Linked DNA regions of Martelella endophytica. The protein of the gene in region 2 binds, or shares a complex with, the protein of the main gene of each other region. Links are inferred from orthologs where the notes say so. Each region holds a gene or a part of one and is shown on either strand. Other genes may lie near its edges.

Region 1 (9,960 bases), 1.7 Mb from region 2 along the record:
TCTACAAGGAAGGCAGTACCCGTTCCGAACGACAGCTCGCCTACGATCAGTGCTTCATCTCGGCACTGAAGGAAGTGCCGCAGAACATGGTCACCGAGGTCACCGGCGGAGACTGGATCCCGGGTGTCGTCAGGTGCAAAACCGATTCCAACAACAACACGACCTGCGGCGAAATCGGCGGCTACGCGACCCCCATCGACAGCTACAGCTACGATACCAACAAGAAGCTGCGCGACCGCGTTATCGATCGCTGCCTCGCCGACAAGGGCTTCAGCACCATCGTGCGGCCGGTCTGCAAGACCAAGGAAGAGCGCGCCGCCTACGCCATGCTGCCGAACCAGCCCAACGCCTCGACGATCGCCTGCGTCAGCGGCCAGAGCTTCGACCCGAACTGAGTCTGTCTGAACGGACAGCGGCTCAGTCGCCGGGATAATCGACTTTCATGAAGTAGAGCCCTTCCGGCGGCGCCACGGGGCCGCAGGCGCTGCGGTCTCGCGCTTCGAGCGCCGCCGTGACGTCATCCGCCGACATCTTGCCCTCACCCGCAAGCTTCAGCGTACCGGCGAAGGAGCGGATCTGATTGTGCAGGAAACTCTGCGCCGAAGCGCGGATCTCGATGAAATCGCCGTCTCGCGTCACATCGAGCCTATCGAGCGTGCGCACCGGCGATTTCGCCTGACACTGGACGGAGCGAAACGTCGTGAAGTCGTGATGGCCGACGAGCCGCTGGGCTGCTTCATGCATGGCTTCGTGATCAAGCGGCTTCGGAACCCACCAGACACGCTTGCGCAGGAGCGCGGCATGGGCCCTGCGGTTCAGGATGCGATAGAGGTAATGCCGTTTCAGCGCCGAGAACCGGGCATCGAAATCATCGGCCACCACCGCGACGTCGACCACGGCGATCCGTTCCCTGGCGAGCCGCAGATGCGCATTCAGCGCATTCAGCAGCGTGAACGGCGTCCATTCGCGGGCAAGATCGAGGTGCACGACCTGACCTTCGGCATGGACGCCCGAATCGGTTCGTCCCGCGCCCTTGATCGTCACTTTCTCGCCGGCAATGCGAAAGGCGGCGGCTTCCAGCCCGCCCTGCACCGAACGGCCATTGTCCTGCCGCTGCCAGCCGACATAATCCGTGCCGTCATATTCGACCGTCATCCGGTAGCGTGGCATCAGACAAGCACCGTGCCTGCGGGAAGCGGCGTGCCGCGCAGGAAATCGTCGGCGTCGAGCGCCTTGCCGCCGGCCTTCTGCAGCTTCAGGAGCCGCACGGCGCCACTTGCGCAGGCGATCGTCACACCGGGGCCTTCAAGCACCGTTCCTGCCCGCCCCTCGCCTTCGCCGAGCGCGCTTTCCAGCACCTTGACCCGATCCAGCCCGCGGCCGGTCGGCACCTCGGTCCAGGCACCCGGAAAGGGCGCAAGGCCGCGTATGTGGTTGTGAACCTCTTTGGCGGGGCGGCTGAAATCGATCCGGGTCTCGGACTTCTCGATCTTCTTCGCGTAGGTCACGCCCTCTTCCGCCTGGGGCGTCAGGGGCAGGTCGCCGGCCTCAAGCCGCACCATAGCCTCGGCCATCAGCCTCGCGCCGACATGCATCATCCGATCATGCAGTTCGCCGGCGGTCATGTTCTCGCCGATCGCGACCCGTTCAGAGAGCGCCACGGGGCCGGTATCGAGGCCCTTTTCCATGCGCATCACCATCATGCCGGTTTCAGCATCGCCTGCCATGATCGCGCGCTGCAGTGGCGCCGCACCGCGCCAGCGCGGCAGCAGCGAGGCATGGCCATTATAGGCACCAAGACGGGCGCCGGTGAGGATTGCCTCCGGCAGAAGCAGGCCGTAGGCGACGACGACCGCGACATCCGCGTCGAGCACGCGGAAGGTCGCACGGTCTTCCTCCTCGCGGAAATTGAGTGGCGTGCGGACCGGGATGCCAAGCAGTTCTGCGGCCTGATGGACCGGCGACTTGACCTCTTCAAGCCCGCGCCGACCGGCAGCGCGCGGCGGCTGGGTATAGACCGCCGCAATTTCGTGACCGGCTTCCGCCAGCGCCCTCAGCGTCGGAACCGAAAACGCCGGCGTTCCCATGAAAATGATCCTGAGCGCCATGTTCCGTCCTTTCGCGGCCGGTCAAAGCTTGTGCTTTGCGACCTTGCTGAATTTCTTGATCACCCGCTCGCGCTTCAGCCGCGACAAGTAATCGATGAACAGGGCGCCATCGAGATGGTCGATCTCGTGCTGAAGGCAGGTGGCGAGCAGGCCATCGGCCTCGATTTCCTGCTGCTTTCCGGCAAGATCGGTGTAGCTGACGCGCACCGAAGCGGGTCGCTCGACCTCGGCATAGAATTCCGGGATCGACAGGCACCCTTCCTCGTAGACCGAGCGCTCGTCCGAGGAGGTCAGGATGGTGGGATTGATCACCACCAGAGGATCTTTCTCCTCGTCCTCCTTGTTGGAAACGTCGATCACCAGCATCCGGCGCGGTATGCCGACCTGGATCGCGGCAAGGCCGATGCCCGGAGCCTCGTACATGGTCTCCAGCATATCGTCGGCAAGTTTCTTCAGGTCGGCGTCAACGCGCTCGACGGGGGCGGAAACCTTGCGCAGCAAGGGGTCCGGCAAAATGATGAGTGGCATGGTCGTCATGGGCCTCAAATAGCGCAAACTTGTCGCCACGCAAATGGTTTCGTCGTTTTGCACGGTGGACTGAACGGGAAAGTTTTACGTGTTCACGTTTTGATCTTTTCTTTCGGTGAGCATCTGCTAGGCTGGCCACATGTGAGGGAATGCCATGAACAGCCTGTCCGAGTTGATCCTGACTGCCGATCCCATGGTCGTCGCGCTCGTTGCCTGCGTGCTCGTGCTGCTCGGGGTGCTCGCCTTCGCGCTCAGGCGCGGCGGGGGAAAGCGGGAGGATGTGCTCACCGATCAGCTGCAGAACCTCGTGCAGGCGCAGAGCGAGATGCAGGGGCGGATGGCGACCATGGCCGAACTCTTCGGCAGCCGCCAGTCGGAGCTCAATGCCGCGCTCGGCTCCAGGCTCGACGGCCTCAGCCAGCGCATTGGCTCGACGCTGCACCAGCAGCACCAGACCACGCATGAAAACCTCCGGCGACTGCAGGAGCGGCTCGCCGTCATCGATGCCGCGCAGAACAACATCCAGTCGCTGGCAAAGGACGTCGTCGGCCTTCAGGCGATCCTCTCCAACAAGCAGACCCGCGGCGCCTTCGGCCAGGGACGCATGGAGACGATCATTGCAGACGCCCTGCCCTCCGGCAGCTATCATTTTCAGGCGACGCTTGGAAACGGCACCCGCCCCGATTGCCTGATCGACATGCCGAACGGCGCCCCGCCGCTGGTCATCGATGCCAAGTTTCCGCTGGAAGCGTGGAATGCGCTGCGCGACAGCGCAAGCGACGAGGAGGCCCGCGCCGCAAAGCAGCGCTTCCGCCGCGATTTTGATACCCATATCCGCGACATCGCCGGCAAATACCTCATACCCGGTGAGACGCAGGACACCGCCTTCCTGTTCGTCCCCTCCGAATCGATCTTCGCCGACATTCACGAGCAACACGAGGCGATCATCCAGCGCGCGCACGCCCGCCGCGTCGTGATCGTCTCGCCGACCCTGCTGCTGCTCTCGATCCAGGTCGTGCAGGCGGTGATGAAGGATCAGCGCATGCGCGAGCAGGCCCATCTGATCCAGGGCGAAGTCGCGCATCTCATGGGCGACCTGACACGTCTGAACGAACGGGTGGAAAAGCTCGCCGGGCATTTCTCACAGGCCCGTCAGGACGTCGAGCAGATCCGCGTTTCGACAGGCAAGATCGCCCGGCGCGGCGAACGTATCGGCGCGCTTGAATTCGAGGTGAAGGAGCCCGCAGTGACGGAAGAGGAGCGGCCGCTGTCGCCTTCGGACCTCGGCCGCATGAAACTCAGGATCGTCGACGAGGACTGATTGTCATCATCGCCCGCCTCCCATAAAACATCCCGATCGGCCCTGAGCGCTGGCGGCGGGCCTATAAATTCGGGAGAACACCATGATCACGGTCTTCGGTTCCATCAACATGGACCTCATCGCCACGACGAAACGCCTGCCGGAACCGGGCGAGACCGTGACGGGGACATCCTTCGCGACCGCGCCGGGCGGCAAGGGCGCGAACCAGGCTCTCGCAGCGCGCCGGGCTGGCTCCCGCGTCGCAATGGCCGGCGCCGTCGGCACCGATGAATTCGCTGGGCCGGCAACGGCGCTTCTTGACGCTGCCGGCGTCGATCTCTCCGCGCTGAAGACAACCGATGGCCCGACGGGGACCGCCATGATCCTCGTCGGCGGCGATGGCGAGAACGTCATCGTCATCAATGCCGCCGCCAACGGCACGCTCGATGAAGCGGACGCCAGGGCCGCCGTCGACAGCATGGCGGCCGGCGATATCCTGATGCTGCAGCTCGAAATCCCTGCCCCCGCCATTCGCACAGCACTCGAGGCCGCGCGGGCGAAGGGTGTCAGAACCGTGCTCAACACCGCGCCGCTCACCGACGAAGCCGCCGAACTCAGCCTGCTCGCCGATATCGTGATTGCCAACGAGACGGAATTCGAGCGCCTCGTCGGTGCCAACGAACTCGGCGACGCGGGCCGTGCCGCGATGCTGAAGACCCGCCATGATGAGACCGGCCAGACGATGGTCATCACGCTCGGTGGCGATGGCGTCATCGCCGTGCACGAAGGCGCCTTCCACAAGATCGACAGCCTGAAGATCGAGCCCATCGACACGGTCGGCGCCGGCGACACCTTCTGCGGTTATCTGGCAAGCGGCCTCGACCGCGGCCTTGCCTTCGAGGAGGCGGCCCGCCAGGCGGCGGTGGCCGGCGCGCTTGCCTGCCTCAAGCCCGGCGCCCAGCCGTCCATTCCGGTGATCGCCGAGGTCGAGGCGAGACTTTAAAGTCTCGCCAGGCGCTCGGTCAGAAGCGCGAAGAAGCCGTCGGCATCGGCCTTGCCGATGACCATGGCGTTCTGCTTGCGCTCCGTCACACGCCACCAGTCGATCACGGTCTCGCCGAGCGTCAGCTCCGAGGCGGTCTCGATCTCGACATTGCACATCCGGCCGGAGAAAAGTTCTGGCCGGATGAGGTAGGCCGTCACCGAGGGATCATGCAGCGGGCCGCCATCGGAGCCGTATTTCTCGATATCGAAGCGCTCGTAGTAGCGCAGCATCGCCGCCATCGCCTGCGCCGCGGGCCGGCCGATCGCATCGATGCGCTCGACCCGCTCCTTGAGGCAGAGAAGCTGGTGGGTGACGTCGAGGGGCATCATCACGATCGGAATGCCAGCGCCGAAGACCGCCTTTGCCGCCTCCGGGTCGACATAGATGTTGAACTCGGCCGAGGGTGTGATGTTGCCGCCCTCGAAATAGCCCCCGCCCATCAGCACGATCTCCTGGACGCGCGCCACGATATCCGGCGCCTTCTCGAAGGCGGTCGCGAGATTGGTGAGCGGCCCCAGCGCGCAGAGCGTCACGGTCTTTTCCGGCTCGGTCCGCAAGGTTTCGATGAGGAAGTCGACGGCGTGCGCATCCTGCAGCGGCATGGTCGGCTCCGGCAGGTCGGGGCCATCGAGGCCGGTCTTGCCGTGAACATGTTCGGCGGTCACAAGGTCCCGATTCATCGGCTTGTCGCAGCCGGCAAAGACGCGGATGTCGGGGCGGCCGGCCAGTTCGCAGACGATGCGGGCGTTGCGCTTGGTCAGCGCCAGCGGCACATTGCCGGCCACCGCCGTGATGCCCAGCACCTCGATCTCTTCCGGGCTCGCCAGCGCCAGCAGGATGGCGGCGGCGTCGTCCTGTCCGGGGTCGGTGTCGATGATGATCTTGCGGGCGGCCATGCGTCTTCTCCTGTAGCGGGCACCAGTCTGGAATGTGAGCACTGCAGCCTGGACATTCACTTGTCAAGCAAGCCAGCCCTTGCGATCACGGCCATGACCGGCCATATGGAAAGGGCAAGCCCGGAGCCGAGCCATGCCGAGAATTGATCTGAGGATCGACCCGCATTACCTGGAAAATGCCGCGCGCGATGGCCTGAAGGGCGGAGCCGGCTATCCGCCTTTCGACGTCTGCTGGTTCCCGGATGAGCCGGATGGCGTTTTCCTGCGCATCACGCTCGCCGTTGCGGGCTTCGCCGAGGACGAACTCGACGTCGTGGCCGAAAACAGCGTACTTTTCGTCAGCGGCCTGCAGGAAGAGCGGGCCGAGGGCGAGTTTCTCTATCGCGGCATCGCCGGCCGGCAGTTTCGCCGCCAGTTCACCCTTGCCGACGGCATGGATGTCGTCGGCGCCAGCCTCGAACGCGGCCTTCTGGAAATCGATATCGCCCGCAGGCCGAAAGAGGTACGGAAAATTAATATTTCCGTTTCAGACTAGCCTTCAAAGACTGGCCGCGCCCGCGGCCGCCCAAGGTCAGGAAAGGCATCCATGAAAACCCCGAGCGCGAACTTCGCCCGTGAAGCCGAACAGCTAGCCGCCTTCGGCGCCGGCAACCTTGGCTATTTCCGCGCATTCGAGCGCGAGGAGGCCCTGAAGCGCTTCCCCGAGGCCGAGCTGAAATCCGCCGAGACGCTCTGGGCCCTGTTTGCCGCTGACGGCACGCTGCTGCTTCTGACCGAAAACCGCACCAGCATCTTCTTCAAGGCGATGGAAGACGAACTCACCACCGTCACGCTGCACTGAGACTTACGGCAATCGACGGAAGGTGAGATAGGCGCTGCCGCGCCCCTCGCGCCGGGCCTTCGCCTCGTAGCGCGTGCTGGGCCAGCCGGCAAACGGCGTCAGCCAGTCCTGCGCTTGCCGTGCCGTCCAGGCGAAGCCGCCATGGCTGCGGCAATGCAACAGCGTCCAGTTGACATAAGTATCGATGTCCGAGGCAAAGCAGAACAGCCCGCCCGGCTTCAGCACACGGTGGAAGCGGGCGAGATTGGCCTGAGAGACGAACCGCCGTTTCCAGTGTTTCCGCTTCGGCCAGGGGTCGGGATAAAGAAGATCGATCTGATCGAGCGAGCCATCGGGCAGCCAGTCGAGGATGTCGACAGCATCGTCATCGTAAAGCCGGAGATTGCCTGGCGGATCCACCTCGACCTCGCCCAGGAGCTTGGCCATCGAATTGACGAAGGGTTCGATGCCGATGAATCCGGTCGCGGGGTTTTCCCGCACCCGGTGCATCAGATGCTCGCCGCCACCGAAGCCGATCTCGAGGCGAAAATGTTCGACATCGGCGGCAAAAAGGGTGGCCAGCGCGGCTGGCCGAGGCGAAGCGGGATCGAGCGCAAGCCGAGGCAGCAACTCGGCGAGATTGCGCGCCTGCCGCTCGCGCAATGCCTTGCCTTTGCGCCTTCCGAAGAAAGCACGTCCCGTCTGGTTTCCGCTATCTGCGCTCACGAGCCTACCGTCAGTTCTTCAGCGCCTGCTTCAGCGGACGCACGAGGTCAAGCTTTTCCCAGGAGAACGAGCCGTCACGGCCAGCCTTGCGACCGAAATGGCCATAGGCGGAGGTCTTGGCGTAAATCGGCTTGTTGAGCGCCAGGTGGCGACGAATGCCGGAGGGCGAAAGGTCCATCACCTCGCGGATCGCCTTCTCGACGGCTTCCTCGGTGACCTTGCCGGTGCCGTGCAGATCGACATAGACGGCGAGCGGCTGCGAAACGCCGATGGCGTAGGCAAGCTGGATGGTGCACTTTTCGGCAAAGTTCGCGGCAACGACGTTCTTGGCGAGATAGCGCGCGGCATAGGCCGCGGAGCGATCGACCTTGGTCGTGTCCTTGCCGGAAAAGGCGCCGCCGCCATGGGGCGCTGCACCGCCATAGGTGTCGACGATGATCTTGCGGCCGGTAAGGCCGGCGTCGCCATCCGGCCCGCCGATCACGAACTTGCCCGTCGGGTTCACATACCAGACGCAATCATCGGCAATCGGCAGCTCGCCGAGAGCTTCGCGAACATAAGGTTCGACGACGCTGCGCACCTTCTTGGAATCCCAGCTCTCGTCGACATGCTGGGTCGAAAGCACGATGGAAACGACCTCGGATGCCTTGCCGTCCTTGTAACGCACGGTCACCTGGCTCTTGGCATCGGGGCCAAGCAGGGCAACCTCGCCCTCGCCGGCCTTGCGGGCCTCGGCCAGCGTCTGGAGAATGCGGTGGGCGTAATAGATCGGCGCCGGCATCAGCTCAGGTGTCTCGCGGCAGGCGAAACCGAACATGATGCCCTGATCGCCCGCGCCTTCGTCGCCCTGGCGATCGGATGCGTTATCAACGCCCTGCGCGATGTGGGCGGACTGGGCATGCAGAAGCACGTCGATGCGGGCCGTCTTCCAGTGGAAACCGTCCTGCTCGTAACCGATGTTGCGGATGGCGCGTCGGGCGGCAGATTTGAACCGCGACGGATTGACGATTTCCTTGCCGTTCTTGTCAAGCTTCATCAGGCTCGGCGGCAGGCGGACCTCACCGGCGATCACGACCCGGTTGGTGGTCGCCAGCGTCTCGCATGCGATGCGGACCGACCACGGGTCGACACCGGTCTTGACGGCCTCGCGATAGACGAGGTCGACGATTTCGTCGGAAATACGGTCACAGACCTTGTCGGGGTGGCCTTCGGAAACGGATTCGCTGGTAAACAGATAATTGCTGCGCATCGGGATTCCCCACATAGAAACTAGCCCGATTTGTTAGTCATTTCGCGGCGAGATGACAAGCGCACAACGATATAAATATACCTTTATGTCCAATCGCGAGGCATGCGGATGCGCGCAAGCAGAAGGCGGTTATGGCCGCCTTCCAGCGCTGCTAGGGACATTTTCTCGCAGACGGGTATCTATTCGGCTTCAGCAGCCAGCGTCTTGACGAGATCCACCAGCTTGCGGCGGACCTTGGGGTCGCCGATCTTCACGAAAGCACGGTTGAGCTGCAGCCCCTCGGAGGATGAGAGGAAATCGACCACATAGCTGGAGCTCGAAGCTTCGGCCATGCCCGTCGCGCTGCGGGCCTGATCGCCCGGCGCATCTTCAAAGAAGAACGAGACCGGTACGTTGAGGATCGTGGAGATGTTCTGAAGCCGGCTGGCGCCAACGCGGTTGGTGCCCTTCTCGTACTTCTGGATCTGCTGGAATGTGATACCCAGGCTTTCACCAAGTTTCTCCTGGCTCATGCCCAGCATGGTACGGCGCAACCTGATCCGACTCCCAACATGCACGTCGATGGGGTTCGGCTTCTTTTTATTTTCTATCATTTTTCTTCCTAACTTCGCTAGCCTGACAAGCGGCCGTGGCCGCCACCCAGTCAGATGGACATACAACCATCGGATTTCGGCGAGAAAAAGCCCTAGTTGAGTATCAGGCGTCGGTACTATGCAATTTTAGGGTAAACGGGTCAATTACGCGCCAATTATAAAACCTTTGGGTGAGTTATCTATCCCTAAAGCAAATTTTCTAGTCACGCGTATAAGACGAATAGCCTTTCGTATAGCCTATTTTGCAGCCTTTGGATGCAGAATGTGTACATCGAGAAATCCACGCGTGTCGAAAGGCAAACGATCTCTAACACGTCCATGAGCGTCTACAACCGCCGTGACCCCATTTTCACCGACGCGAATCAGTGGCTTGCCAGTCTCGATTGCGCGCAGCCGCGCCTGCATGAGGTGCTGGAACGGGCCGGGCGTGTAACCGAACCACGCATCATAGGTTACATTGAGCAGCGCCACGGCGTCGCCGGTGCCATCGGCCACCAGCCGCGGAAAGACAGCCTCGTAGCACACCAGCGGGAACAGGCTGGTGCCGTCCGGCAGAACCAGCATCTGGCGGTTGGCGGCCGGCACATAGCTTCCGGGCAGCCGGGTCAGGGCCGAAAGGCCGATGGAGCGGAAGAAGTCCTCGAAGGGCAGGTATTCGCCGAAAGGCACAAGGTGCGTCTTTCCGGCTATGGACA
Region 2 (10,153 bases):
CAGGGCGGCGACGAACGCGCCGCGGGCGTCGTCCAGATCAAGGATCTGATCGAGGGCAAGCGGCTATCCGGCGAGATCGAGGACAACGCCGAATGGCGCGAGGCCCGTGTGGCGCAGGAAACCGTGCCGGAAGCGGAACTGGTCGAAAAGGTCCGCGCCATGCTGGAAGCGCAGGCCGAAGACCGGCGTCGGTAAGTCTGGCGACAGGGCCGCCCATGCCCCCAATCTCTCCCCTTGAGGGAGAGATGTCGCGAACGCGACAGAGAGGGGTGAACCTTCTCCGCCAACTCAGGACATGCGGTTTGCGCTGCACCCCTCTCTGCCCCTGTCGGGGCATCTCCCCCTCAAGGGGGGAGATTGTTTGGTGGAGCTGTTTGGTCCCTCGAAAAGCGGGTTGTCTGCCATCAGGCTATGCTTCATCCTCTTTTCCGGAGGCCATCATGCTCAAATCCATCCATCATATCCAGCTTGCCATGCCGAAAGGCGGCGAGGATGCGGCGCGGGCGTTTTATGCCGGGGTGCTCGGACTCGCCGAGGTGGAGAAGCCTGACAATCTGAAAGCGCGGGGCGGGTGCTGGTTCGAAGCCGGCGAGCTGCGCGTCCATTTCGGTGTCGAGCCGGATTTCAGGCCTGCCCGCAAGGCGCATCCGGCGTTTCTGGTGGACGATGTCGCGGCCGTTGCAGCGGCGGTGGAACAGGCCGGTTACGAGGTCAAGGCGGACGAGCCGCTTGATGGGTTTCTGCGCAGCTATATCCATGATCCCTTCGGCAACCGCATCGAACTGATGCAGGTTTTGGGCTGAAGCCTGCCGCAATCGTTGACTTTTGCCGCAAAGGATGGTCATCGGATGCGGCAAACAGTAGAGACCACCCATGCCGTCCACAAAAGAGCCGGATTGCGCCGGCGCCATCCTTGAGGCCTTTGCGGCACGCGATACGGTTCTGACCGATACGCCGGTGATCCAGCCTGCCGCACCGTTCCTCGATATGACCGGCGAGGCACTGCGCCGCCGCATTTTCATGACCGAGAGCGAGACCGGCGAGAGCCTGTGTCTGCGCCCGGAATTCACCATTCCCGTCTGTCGCCACCATATCGCCGAAAACGCCGGCACGCCGCAGCGCTATGCCTATTGCGGCATGGTGTTTCGCCAGGCGCGTGATGATGGCGCTGCGGAGTTCTTCCAGGCCGGCATCGAGGATCTGGGCGCGGTTGACTTCGCCGCCGCCGATGCCCGCGCGATTGCCGATGCCGCAAGCATACTCGTCGAATGCCTGCCGGATACCGAATTCGCCGTGACGCTCGGCGATCAGTCGATCTTCGAGGCCGTGGTCGGTGCGCTCGGCCTGCCGGGCGGCTGGCAGAAGCGGCTGATCCAGGCCTTCGGCAATCACGCGCGGCTTTCCGCGCTTATGGAGACGCTGGCCCGACCGCAGCCCGTCGCCGGGCTTGACCGCCGCGTTGCCGCCTATCTCGCCGATGGTGATGAGGCCGGTCTCGTCGGCCATATCGCCGCGACGATGGATGCCACCGGCTATTCCACCAATGCCAGCCGCAGCCCCGACGAAATCGCCCGCCGGCTGAAGGAGAAGCTCGCGCTCTCCGTCACCAGCCTCGATGCCGATGCGCTTTCCGCGCTGCGTGCCTTTCTGGCGCTGGAGGTGCCGCTGTCCGAAGCGCGCGACGCGCTGGGCGCCTTCGCCGAAAAATTCGAACTCGACATTGCCGGCGCGATCGCCGTGTTTGCCCGCCGCATTGAAGCGCTTGAGGCAACGGGCACGGATATCGCGGCCATCACCTATCGCGCCGCCTTCGGCCGTCCGCTTGACTATTACACCGGCCTCGTCTTCGAGATCGCCGAAAAGGGGCCGCGGGCCGCGCTTCTTGCCGGCGGCGGGCGTTACGACCGGCTGCTGACGCTGCTGGGCGCCGAAGGCCACATCCCCGCCGTCGGATTCTCGCTCTGGCTCGACCGGATCGAACGCGCCGGAGAAACCCCATGACTGTCACCATTGCTCTACCCTCCAAGGGCCGCATCAAGGAAGGTGCGGAGGCCGCGCTCGCCAGGGCCGGCCTGAAGGTCGTCACCAATGGTAACGACCGCTCCTATCGCGGCCATGTCGAAGGCCGCGAGGATATCGAGGTTGCCTTCCTTTCAGCGTCGGAGATTTCGCGCGAGGTCGGCCGCGGCGCCGTCGATTTCGGCGTCACCGGCGAGGACGTGGTGCGCGAGAACGTGGCCAATGCCGACGCCCGGGTCGAATTCATCAGCCGCCTCGGCTTCGGCCAGGCCGATGTCGTCGTTGCCGTGCCGGAGATCTGGCTCGATGTCGACACCATGGCCGATCTCAACGACGTCGCCTCAGAATTCCGCAGCCGTCATGGCCGCCGGCTGGCGATCGCGACCAAATTCTGGCGGCTGACGCAGCAGTTCTTCACCGCAAAGCACGGCATCCAGCTCTATCGCATCGTCGAAAGCCTGGGCGCCACAGAGGGCGCGCCGATGGCCGGGCAGGCCGATATCATCGTCGATATCACCTCCACCGGCTCGACGCTGAAGGCCAACCACCTGAAGATCCTTTCCGACGGTGTGATTCTCAAGTCGGAAGCCTGCTTCGTCCGGGCGCGCAAAGCCGAGCACGAGAGCGATCCGGTGACGGCGGAAATCATCGCGGCGATGCGCGGCTGAGACCCGGTAACAGATTCTTGTCTCGAAAACGCAGGTTTTCAGTGCAGAAAGGTGACGATTAAGCGGAATCGTCATCTTTTTTGTCGGCGAGACACTTTTTAGCCACAAAAAAGGCAAGTGTGATCTTGCGGAAAGCTCTTCCGCATCACATCTGGCCCCTATCTTTTCAACTCGCATTTCAGCAGGAGCGTCAATGTCCCGCCTGTCCGATTTTCCGATTACTCAGCGCTGGCCAGCGAAGAATCCCGACGTCATCCAGCTCTATTCACTGCCGACGCCGAACGGTGTGAAGGTTTCGATCGCCCTTGAAGAGCTCGGTCTACCCTATGAGGCTCACCTCGTAGCCTTTGCGCGTGACGAGCAGATGACGCCCGAGTTCCTGTCGCTCAATCCGAACAACAAGATCCCGGCGATCATCGATCCGGACGGCCCCGACAACGCTCCGATCGGGCTGTTTGAGAGTGGCGCCATCCTGCTCTATCTCGCCGAAAAGGCGGGTAAGCTCATCCCGAACGATCCGGTCGGCCGCTACGAGACCATCCAGTGGGTGATGTTCCAGATGGGCGGCATCGGGCCGATGTTCGGCCAGTTCGGGCATTTCTACAAGTTTGCGGCCGACAAGGTTGCCAACAATCCCTATCCGGTCGAGCGCTACACCAACGAAAGCCGTCGTCTCCTCGGTGTGCTCGAGGGACGGCTGCGCGACCGCAAGTTCATCATGGGCGACGAGCCGGGCGATTACAGCATCGCCGATATCGCGATCTTCCCCTGGGTGCGCGGCCTCAGCGTGCATTATGATGCGGCTGAAACCCTACGCCTCACCGATTTCCCGTGTGTTTCCGCCTGGGTCGAGCGCTGCTCGGATCGGCCTGCGAGCGTCAAGGGCTTCACGGTCCCGGCGACGGCATAGGACTTCGCAAAGATTCCAAGGAAGGCGCGGTTCAACAGACCGCGCCTTTTTCTTTTGCGTGCCCTGCTCTTCATGAGGGAACAGCCTCGTCCGTCCAAGCGTTTCTGGCTGGTCGTGGAGATTGCGACCCCTGCAAAACGAGGAGAGACCCCAATGGCCAAGCAGAAAACGCTGGACGACCTATTTCTGGATACACTGAAAGACATCTATTTCGCCGAACGCCAGATCTTGAAGGCGCTGCCGAAGATGGCGCGGGCGGCACAGTCGGAGGATCTCGCCGTCGCCTTCCGCAACCACAAGGAAGAGACGGAAGGGCAGATCGAGCGGCTGCAGGAAGTGTTCGAGCTTCTGGGCAAGTCCGCCCGCGGCAAGACGTGCGAGGCCATCCAGGGCATCATCGCGGAAGGCGAGGAGATCATCGAGGAGTTTGATGGCACGCCTGCACTCGATGCCGGGCTGATCTCTTCCGCCCAGGCCGTCGAGCACTACGAGATGGCCCGTTACGGAACGCTGCTTGCGTGGGCGAAGCTGATGAAGCGCGATGCCATCGCGAAGCTTCTGGAGGAGACCTACGAACAGGAATCGAACGCTGACCTCGAGCTTTCCAAGCTCGCCGAAAAGGCGATCAACCTGGAGGCGCAGGCTGCCTGAAAAGATATGCGGCGGACCGGTGGCAGGAAAGGCGGCTTCGGCCGCCTTTCTCATGTCGTTTTGCGATAAATCTAGAAGCGGAAGCCGATACCGGCCATCACATGGGCCTGGCTCAGTTTCGAATCCGGCAGGCCGGCAAGGCCGGTCGCCTCGCTGATGAGATCGGTGGTTCCGTAGTCGGCGTAGGTCGCCTGCAGGCGGGCGAAGACGTGCTCGTTGACCGCGTAGTCGATACCGGCGCCGATCGTCCAGCCATTCATCACCTCGTCATAGGATCGGCCGGTGAGCGAGAATGTGCCGTGAATATTGGTCGCGGCATAGCCTCCGGTCGCATAGACGAGCGCCTTCCTGAAGGCATAGCCGAGCCGTCCCCCGATGGTTGCCTGCCACTCGGTTTCAAACGTCACCGTCTGGCCGTTGAGGAAGGGATAGACGGAAACGACGGTGTAGTCGTGTTCGTTCCAGTCGTAGCCGTAGGAGCCCTCAAGGCCGACGACAAGATTGTTGTCGAACTGGTAGTCGTAGCCGCCGAAAATGGCCGCGCCACCACCGCTTGCGACTTCCCCCGAAGTCTTGTCGAAAAGCGTCTCCGGAATGTCGCCGGCCGTCCAGCCATAGCCGCCTTCGAAACCGATATAGGCCCCGGTCCACGTCAACGCTGGCTGCGGCAACGGCGGCGTCACAACAGGCGCCTGCGCGGTCAGATCGGCCGCGCAGGCTGCGGAGGCGAGCCCGGCTGCAATGCCGACCGCCGCAAAAACTGATTTCATCTCACATCCCCTGAATTGAGCTCACAAAAAGAGCAGGTCAATTCTGGTAAATCGACAAGAAAGCGTTCTCTGCTGCAGCCTTCCCCTTCCGCGCCAAGGGCGAAGTGGCAAAAATATCACCTTTATGCCGCCTTGACGCGTGTCAATTAGACGACGCAACCCACCGACGTGTTTGGTTGTCAGGTGGAGACTGGAGCTTTCGGGCGGTCGACGACCCATGACTAGCCGTAATTTAGATGTCATAAAAATAATTTGTATAAAATCTATTTTTATGAAATGAGAGCGACATGACAGATCCTGCTATTTCTTCTCGCTTTCAATTCGGCGCTCAGTTTGTACAGCTCGCACGGCACTGGCGACAGGCCATCAACGATGAGCTCGCTGCAATCGGCTTCTCCGATGCAACCTGGACTCCGCTCTTCTATCTCTGGCGTTTCGGCGACGATGTCAGCCAGAAGGAACTGGCAGGCCGGGCGGGGCTCGATACGTCGAGCATCGTCCGGCTGCTGGACCTGCTTGAAGCCGACGGTCAGATCGTGCGTGTGGCCGATACGCGTGACCGCCGTGCCAAACGCATCCGCCTGACGGACAAGGGACGGACCTCGGTGGAGACGATACGGCGTGTTCTGCACGCTGCGGAAGGGGAGCTTCTGAGCGACCTTTCGGAGGATGAGATCAGAGCCGTGCTCGCGGCCTTTGCGAAGATCGATGCGAAACTGAAGAAATGACGACAAAAACATTGAAACCGAGTGCCCGGTTCGCAAGCTGGGGCGAGCGTATCGGGCTGGACCGCGCGCGCTCCATCTTTGCGCTTCGCACTGCCATTGGTGCCTGTCTGGCGGTCCTCATTGCCTGGCTCATGGGCCTTGATCACCCGCAATGGGCCGGCATGACGGTCTGGGCTGCATCGCAGCCGACACGCGGCCAGCTGCTGGAAAAGGGGTTTTTCCGCATCGCGGGCACCATCGCCGGCGCTGTGGCCGGCATGGTGCTGATGATGACTTCAGGGGGCAACCCCTATGTGATTGCCGCCGGCCTTGCCGTTTGGGTTGGCCTTTGTGCCGCGATCGGAAACCTGCAGCGTGGCTATGTCTCCTACGGAACGATCGTCGCCGGCTATTCCGCCGCTATGGTGGTTCTGCTGGACAGTTCGCATCCCGATCATGTCGTCGGGCTTGGTCTCGACCGTATGGCGACGATCCTGACGGGCGTTATCGTGTCGATCGTCGTCAGCTGGCTTCTCGCATCGGCTGGCGACGAGAGCGAGGTGACCCAGGGCGTTCGGCTTCTGACGGGGCGAGTTCTTCAGGAGGTGGCCAACACGCTGCGCGGCGAGCGCTCCGCAAGCGGGCACTCCAGGGCGCGGCTTCTTTCTGAAATCGCCGAGCTTGATGACAAGCTTGATCCCCACGGCGCGGGCTCGCTCAAATCCAGACGCTTCGTCAAGTCGGCACGAGGGGTTCTCCTGGCCGAACTGGCGGCGATCCTGTGGCTCACCGACGGGCCGGTCCGCTCCTGGCCGCCGGAGGTTGCGGATGCGCTGGAAAAGGCTGCGCAGGCGGCGAATGCAAACGCGCCGCATCGGGAAATGCTGATGCATCTCGATCATGCCGTCGACGTCTGCTCGGCGTCAGCCGACCCCGGTATGCCGGCGCCGCTCGAGCATATTCTGGGCGACCTTCGGGCTGCATTGCGGCGCTATCTGCCGGGCCAGGACGAGGGCAGGGGCTTTGCCCGAACGGGCGTTCCGGTGATGCTTCATCATGATTTTGTCGGCGCGCGCCAGGCCGGAATCCGGGCCTTCACGGCGCTGCTTGCCATCGGAATTCTGTGGGCGGTTACCGGCATTTCCAGCGGCCCCTACATGCTGCTTGGTCTTTCGATCATGGTGTCGATGTTCTCGACTTTCGAGAACCCCGCAAGCTTCATGCCCTTCGTATTCGTCGGGCAGGCATCCGGCGCGGCGGTGGCGGTCATTTGCCGCTGGGTTTTCTGGCCGCATGCGACGAGCGAATTGCAACTGATCCTGATGCTGTTTCCGTTCATCCTTGTCGGTGCTTTCCTCATGGGGCACAGGCGCACAGTCAAGTTCGCCTTTGACTACAACATGGTCCTTCTGCTGCTGTCGTCACCCGCATTGCCTTTGACCGGTACGCTCGAAATGTCGGTTGTCGGGGCAATCTCTGTGGCGGCGGCGCCGGTTCTTGCGCTCCTCATGTACCGCCTGATCTATCCGACAGACGCGGCACGGCGAGCCGAGATGCTTGAAAGGGCCATTGTCGGAATGCTGCGGGAAATGGCGGCAAGTCCTGGCGCCGGTCAGAACGTCGAGGTCATCCGCGCGCGCCTCTACTATCGCATACTGAGGCTTGTTCGCTGGCATGAAAAGCGTGGCAATAGCATCGAACAGATCGCCCGTGTCGGGATTGCGGTCATAAACCTTGCCGACGTCATCCATGATCTGCAGGTCATGCGCGCCGGAGATCTTCCTTCGCGTCAGAGGCGGGCGGCAGAGGCCGTACTTCGTTCAGTCGCAACGATCGACGCACAGCCGCGCCGCGCCGCCGCTATTTTCGGTCTGGCGTCCTCCCGGCTCAGCGAAACCGCTGGCCGCAATGGCGGTAGACTGCTGTCGGTTGGCCAGGAAATCGCAGCCAACGCGGCCTTCTTTGCCCGCGCTGTCTGATCGTTGCAAAGCGAAGCAAAAAGGGGCGGTCCGAAGACCGCCCCTTTCGTAATTCCGGATGGACCGTGGGGTCACTCCGCAATCAGGCTTTCGCCTGATTACATCATGCCGCCGGTTCGGCGCGCTTGCGACGCCGAACCGGAAGGAATGGCGCGCTTGCCGCGCCAAACCATTGGACATGATGGGCGTGCTATTCTGTAATCAGGCTTTCGCCTGATTACATCATGCCGCCCATGCCGCCCATTCCACCCATGCCGCCCATGTCGGGCATGCCGCCAGCCGATTCCTTCTTAGGAGCTTCGGCAATCATGGCTTCGGTGGTGATCAGCAGCGAGGCAACCGAAGCTGCGTCCTGCAGAGCGGTGCGGACAACCTTGACCGGGTCGACGATGCCCATGGCGATCATGTCGCCATATTCACCGGTCTGAGCGTTCCAGCCGTAGTTGAAGTCGCTCTTTTCGAGGATCTTGCCAACAACGATCGAAGCTTCGTCGCCGGTGTTCGTGACGATCTGGCGGGCCGGAGCCTGCAGAGCGCGACGGACGATGGCGATGCCGGCATCCTGGTCGGCGTTTTCGCCCTTGACCGTAACACCAGCGGAGGCACGCAGAAGGGCAACACCGCCACCGGGGACGATACCTTCCTGAACGGCCGCGCGGGTCGCGTTCAGGGCGTCATCGACGCGGTCCTTCTTTTCCTTCACTTCGACTTCCGTGGAACCGCCAACGCGGATCACGGCAACGCCGCCGGCGAGCTTGGCAAGACGTTCCTGCAGCTTCTCGCGGTCGTAGTCGGAGGTGGTTTCTTCGATCTGAGCCTTGATCTGGGCAACACGTGCCTCGATGTCGGCCTTCTGGCCGGCGCCGTCGACGATCGTGGTGTTTTCCTTGGTGATCGAGACCTTCTTGGCCGTGCCGAGCATGTCGAGCGTGACATTTTCGAGCTTGATGCCGAGATCTTCGGAGATGACAGTGCCGCCCGTCAGGATGGCGATGTCTTCCAGCATGGCCTTGCGGCGATCGCCGAAGCCCGGAGCCTTGACGGCAGCAATCTTCAGGCCGCCACGCAGCTTGTTGACGACGAGCGTAGCAAGGGCTTCGCCTTCGACGTCTTCAGCAATGATGATGAGCGGCTTGTTGGACTGAACGACAGCTTCCAGAACCGGCAGCATGGCCTGAAGGTTGGAGAGCTTCTTTTCGTGCAGCAGGATGTAGGCGTCTTCCAGATCGGCAACCATCTTCTCGGAGTTGGTGACGAAATAGGGCGACAGGTAGCCGCGGTCGAACTGCATGCCTTCAACGACTTCCAGTTCGGTTTCAGCGGTCTTGGCTTCTTCAACCGTGATCACGCCTTCATTGCCGACCTTCTGCATGGCTTCGGCAATGTCTTCACCGATCTGCTTTTCGCCGTTGGCGGAGATGGTGCCAACCTGGGCAACTTCAGCAGAGGTGTTGATCTTCTTTGCCTTGGCAACGAGTTCCTTGGCAACTTCGGCGACAGCGAGGTCGATACCGCGCTTGACGTCCATCGGGTTCATGCCGGCAGCAACGGCCTTCGAACCTTCCTTGACGATGGCCTGAGCCAGAACCGTCGCGGTGGTGGTGCCGTCACCGGCCGTGTCGTTGGTCTTCGAAGCAACTTCGCGGACCATCTGGGCGCCCATGTTTTCGAACTTGTCTTCGAGTTCGATTTCCTTGGCGACCGAAACACCGTCCTTGGTGATGCGCGGAGCGCCGAAGGACTTTTCGATAACAACGTTACGACCCTTGGGGCCGAGGGTGACCTTCACGGCATTGGCGAGGATGTCGACGCCGTCGAGCATCTTTTCGCGCGCGGTGCGGCCGAATTTGACTTCTTTAGCAGCCATTTGAAAACTCCTGGTTTCTCAAACGTGGATGGGCATCAGCCCGGCTAAATGCTTCAGGAAGCGTCGATTAGGCGACGATACCCATGATGTCGGCTTCCTTCATGATCAGAAGGTCTTCGCCGTCGAGCTTGACTTCAGTGCCCGACCACTTGCCGAACAGGACGCGGTCGCCGACCTTGACGTCGAGCGCGACAACCTTGCCGCTTTCGTCACGGGCGCCGGAACCGACGGCGACGATTTCGCCTTCCTGCGGCTTTTCCTTGGCGGTGTCGGGGATGATGATACCACCCTTGGTCTTGGCTTCAGACTCGACGCGACGAACGACGACGCGGTCGTGCAGGGGGCGGAAAGAAATGCTTGCCATTGTCTATTCCCTCGATCAAATGACATGTCGCGGGCACCTGAGGCGCCAACGCGGATGAGTGTTAGCACTCTCCGTTGGCGAGTGCTAATGGCGGAGATTTAGGTGGGGGGCATGGCGCTGTCAAGGCGCAGCAGAGGCTATTTTATCTCAAAATTTTGCGGCCAAGGTTGGGCAAAGGTCGCTCTCCTGTCTGCTGTCGGCTTCCGCCAAGAGCGCTC

The links.
Region 1: the proteins of groL (region 2) and metK are in contact, whole or in part, in a cryo-EM structure (PDB 8P4O), measured with the Escherichia coli proteins. The link is inferred for Martelella endophytica from one-to-one orthologs.

The regions. Positions count from the first base shown.
Region 1 is NZ_CP010803.1:4,199,837-4,209,796, forward strand. Bases 6,554-9,426 are described here. They hold metK (methionine adenosyltransferase), read right to left. Parts: upstream 8,673-9,426; coding sequence 7,434-8,672; downstream 6,554-7,433. Other genes in these bases: TM49_RS19465 (BQ00720 family protein), read left to right, coding at 6,554-6,718; trmB (tRNA (guanine(46)-N(7))-methyltransferase TrmB), read right to left, coding at 6,722-7,423; TM49_RS19480 (helix-turn-helix domain-containing protein), read right to left, coding at 8,852-9,265. Outside these bases: TM49_RS19425 (hypothetical protein), read left to right, coding at 1-395; tRNA pseudouridine(38-40) synthase TruA, read right to left, coding at 418-1,170; fmt (methionyl-tRNA formyltransferase), read right to left, coding at 1,170-2,108; def (peptide deformylase), read right to left, coding at 2,130-2,645; TM49_RS19445 (DNA recombination protein RmuC), read left to right, coding at 2,791-3,957; TM49_RS19450 (ribokinase), read left to right, coding at 4,040-4,939; TM49_RS19455 (nucleoside hydrolase), read right to left, coding at 4,936-5,877; TM49_RS19460 (Hsp20 family protein), read left to right, coding at 6,011-6,412; more of TM49_RS19465, read left to right, coding at 6,464-6,553; lnt (apolipoprotein N-acyltransferase), read right to left, coding at 9,503-9,960. UniProt on the Escherichia coli protein: Catalyzes the formation of S-adenosylmethionine (AdoMet) from methionine and ATP.
Region 2 is NZ_CP010803.1:2,518,810-2,528,962, forward strand. Bases 7,247-10,153 are described here. They hold groL (chaperonin GroEL), read right to left. Parts: upstream 9,572-10,153; coding sequence 7,922-9,571; downstream 7,247-7,921. Other genes in these bases: TM49_RS11495 (FUSC family protein), read left to right, coding at 7,247-7,704; groES (co-chaperone GroES), read right to left, coding at 9,639-9,935. In the rest of the region: hisS (histidine--tRNA ligase), read left to right, coding at 1-195; TM49_RS11460 (VOC family protein), read left to right, coding at 441-803; TM49_RS11465 (ATP phosphoribosyltransferase regulatory subunit), read left to right, coding at 874-2,001; hisG (ATP phosphoribosyltransferase), read left to right, coding at 1,998-2,687; TM49_RS11475 (glutathione S-transferase N-terminal domain-containing protein), read left to right, coding at 2,881-3,597; TM49_RS11480 (YciE/YciF ferroxidase family protein), read left to right, coding at 3,751-4,248; TM49_RS11485 (outer membrane protein), read right to left, coding at 4,320-5,018; TM49_RS11490 (MarR family winged helix-turn-helix transcriptional regulator), read left to right, coding at 5,306-5,746; more of TM49_RS11495, read left to right, coding at 5,743-7,246.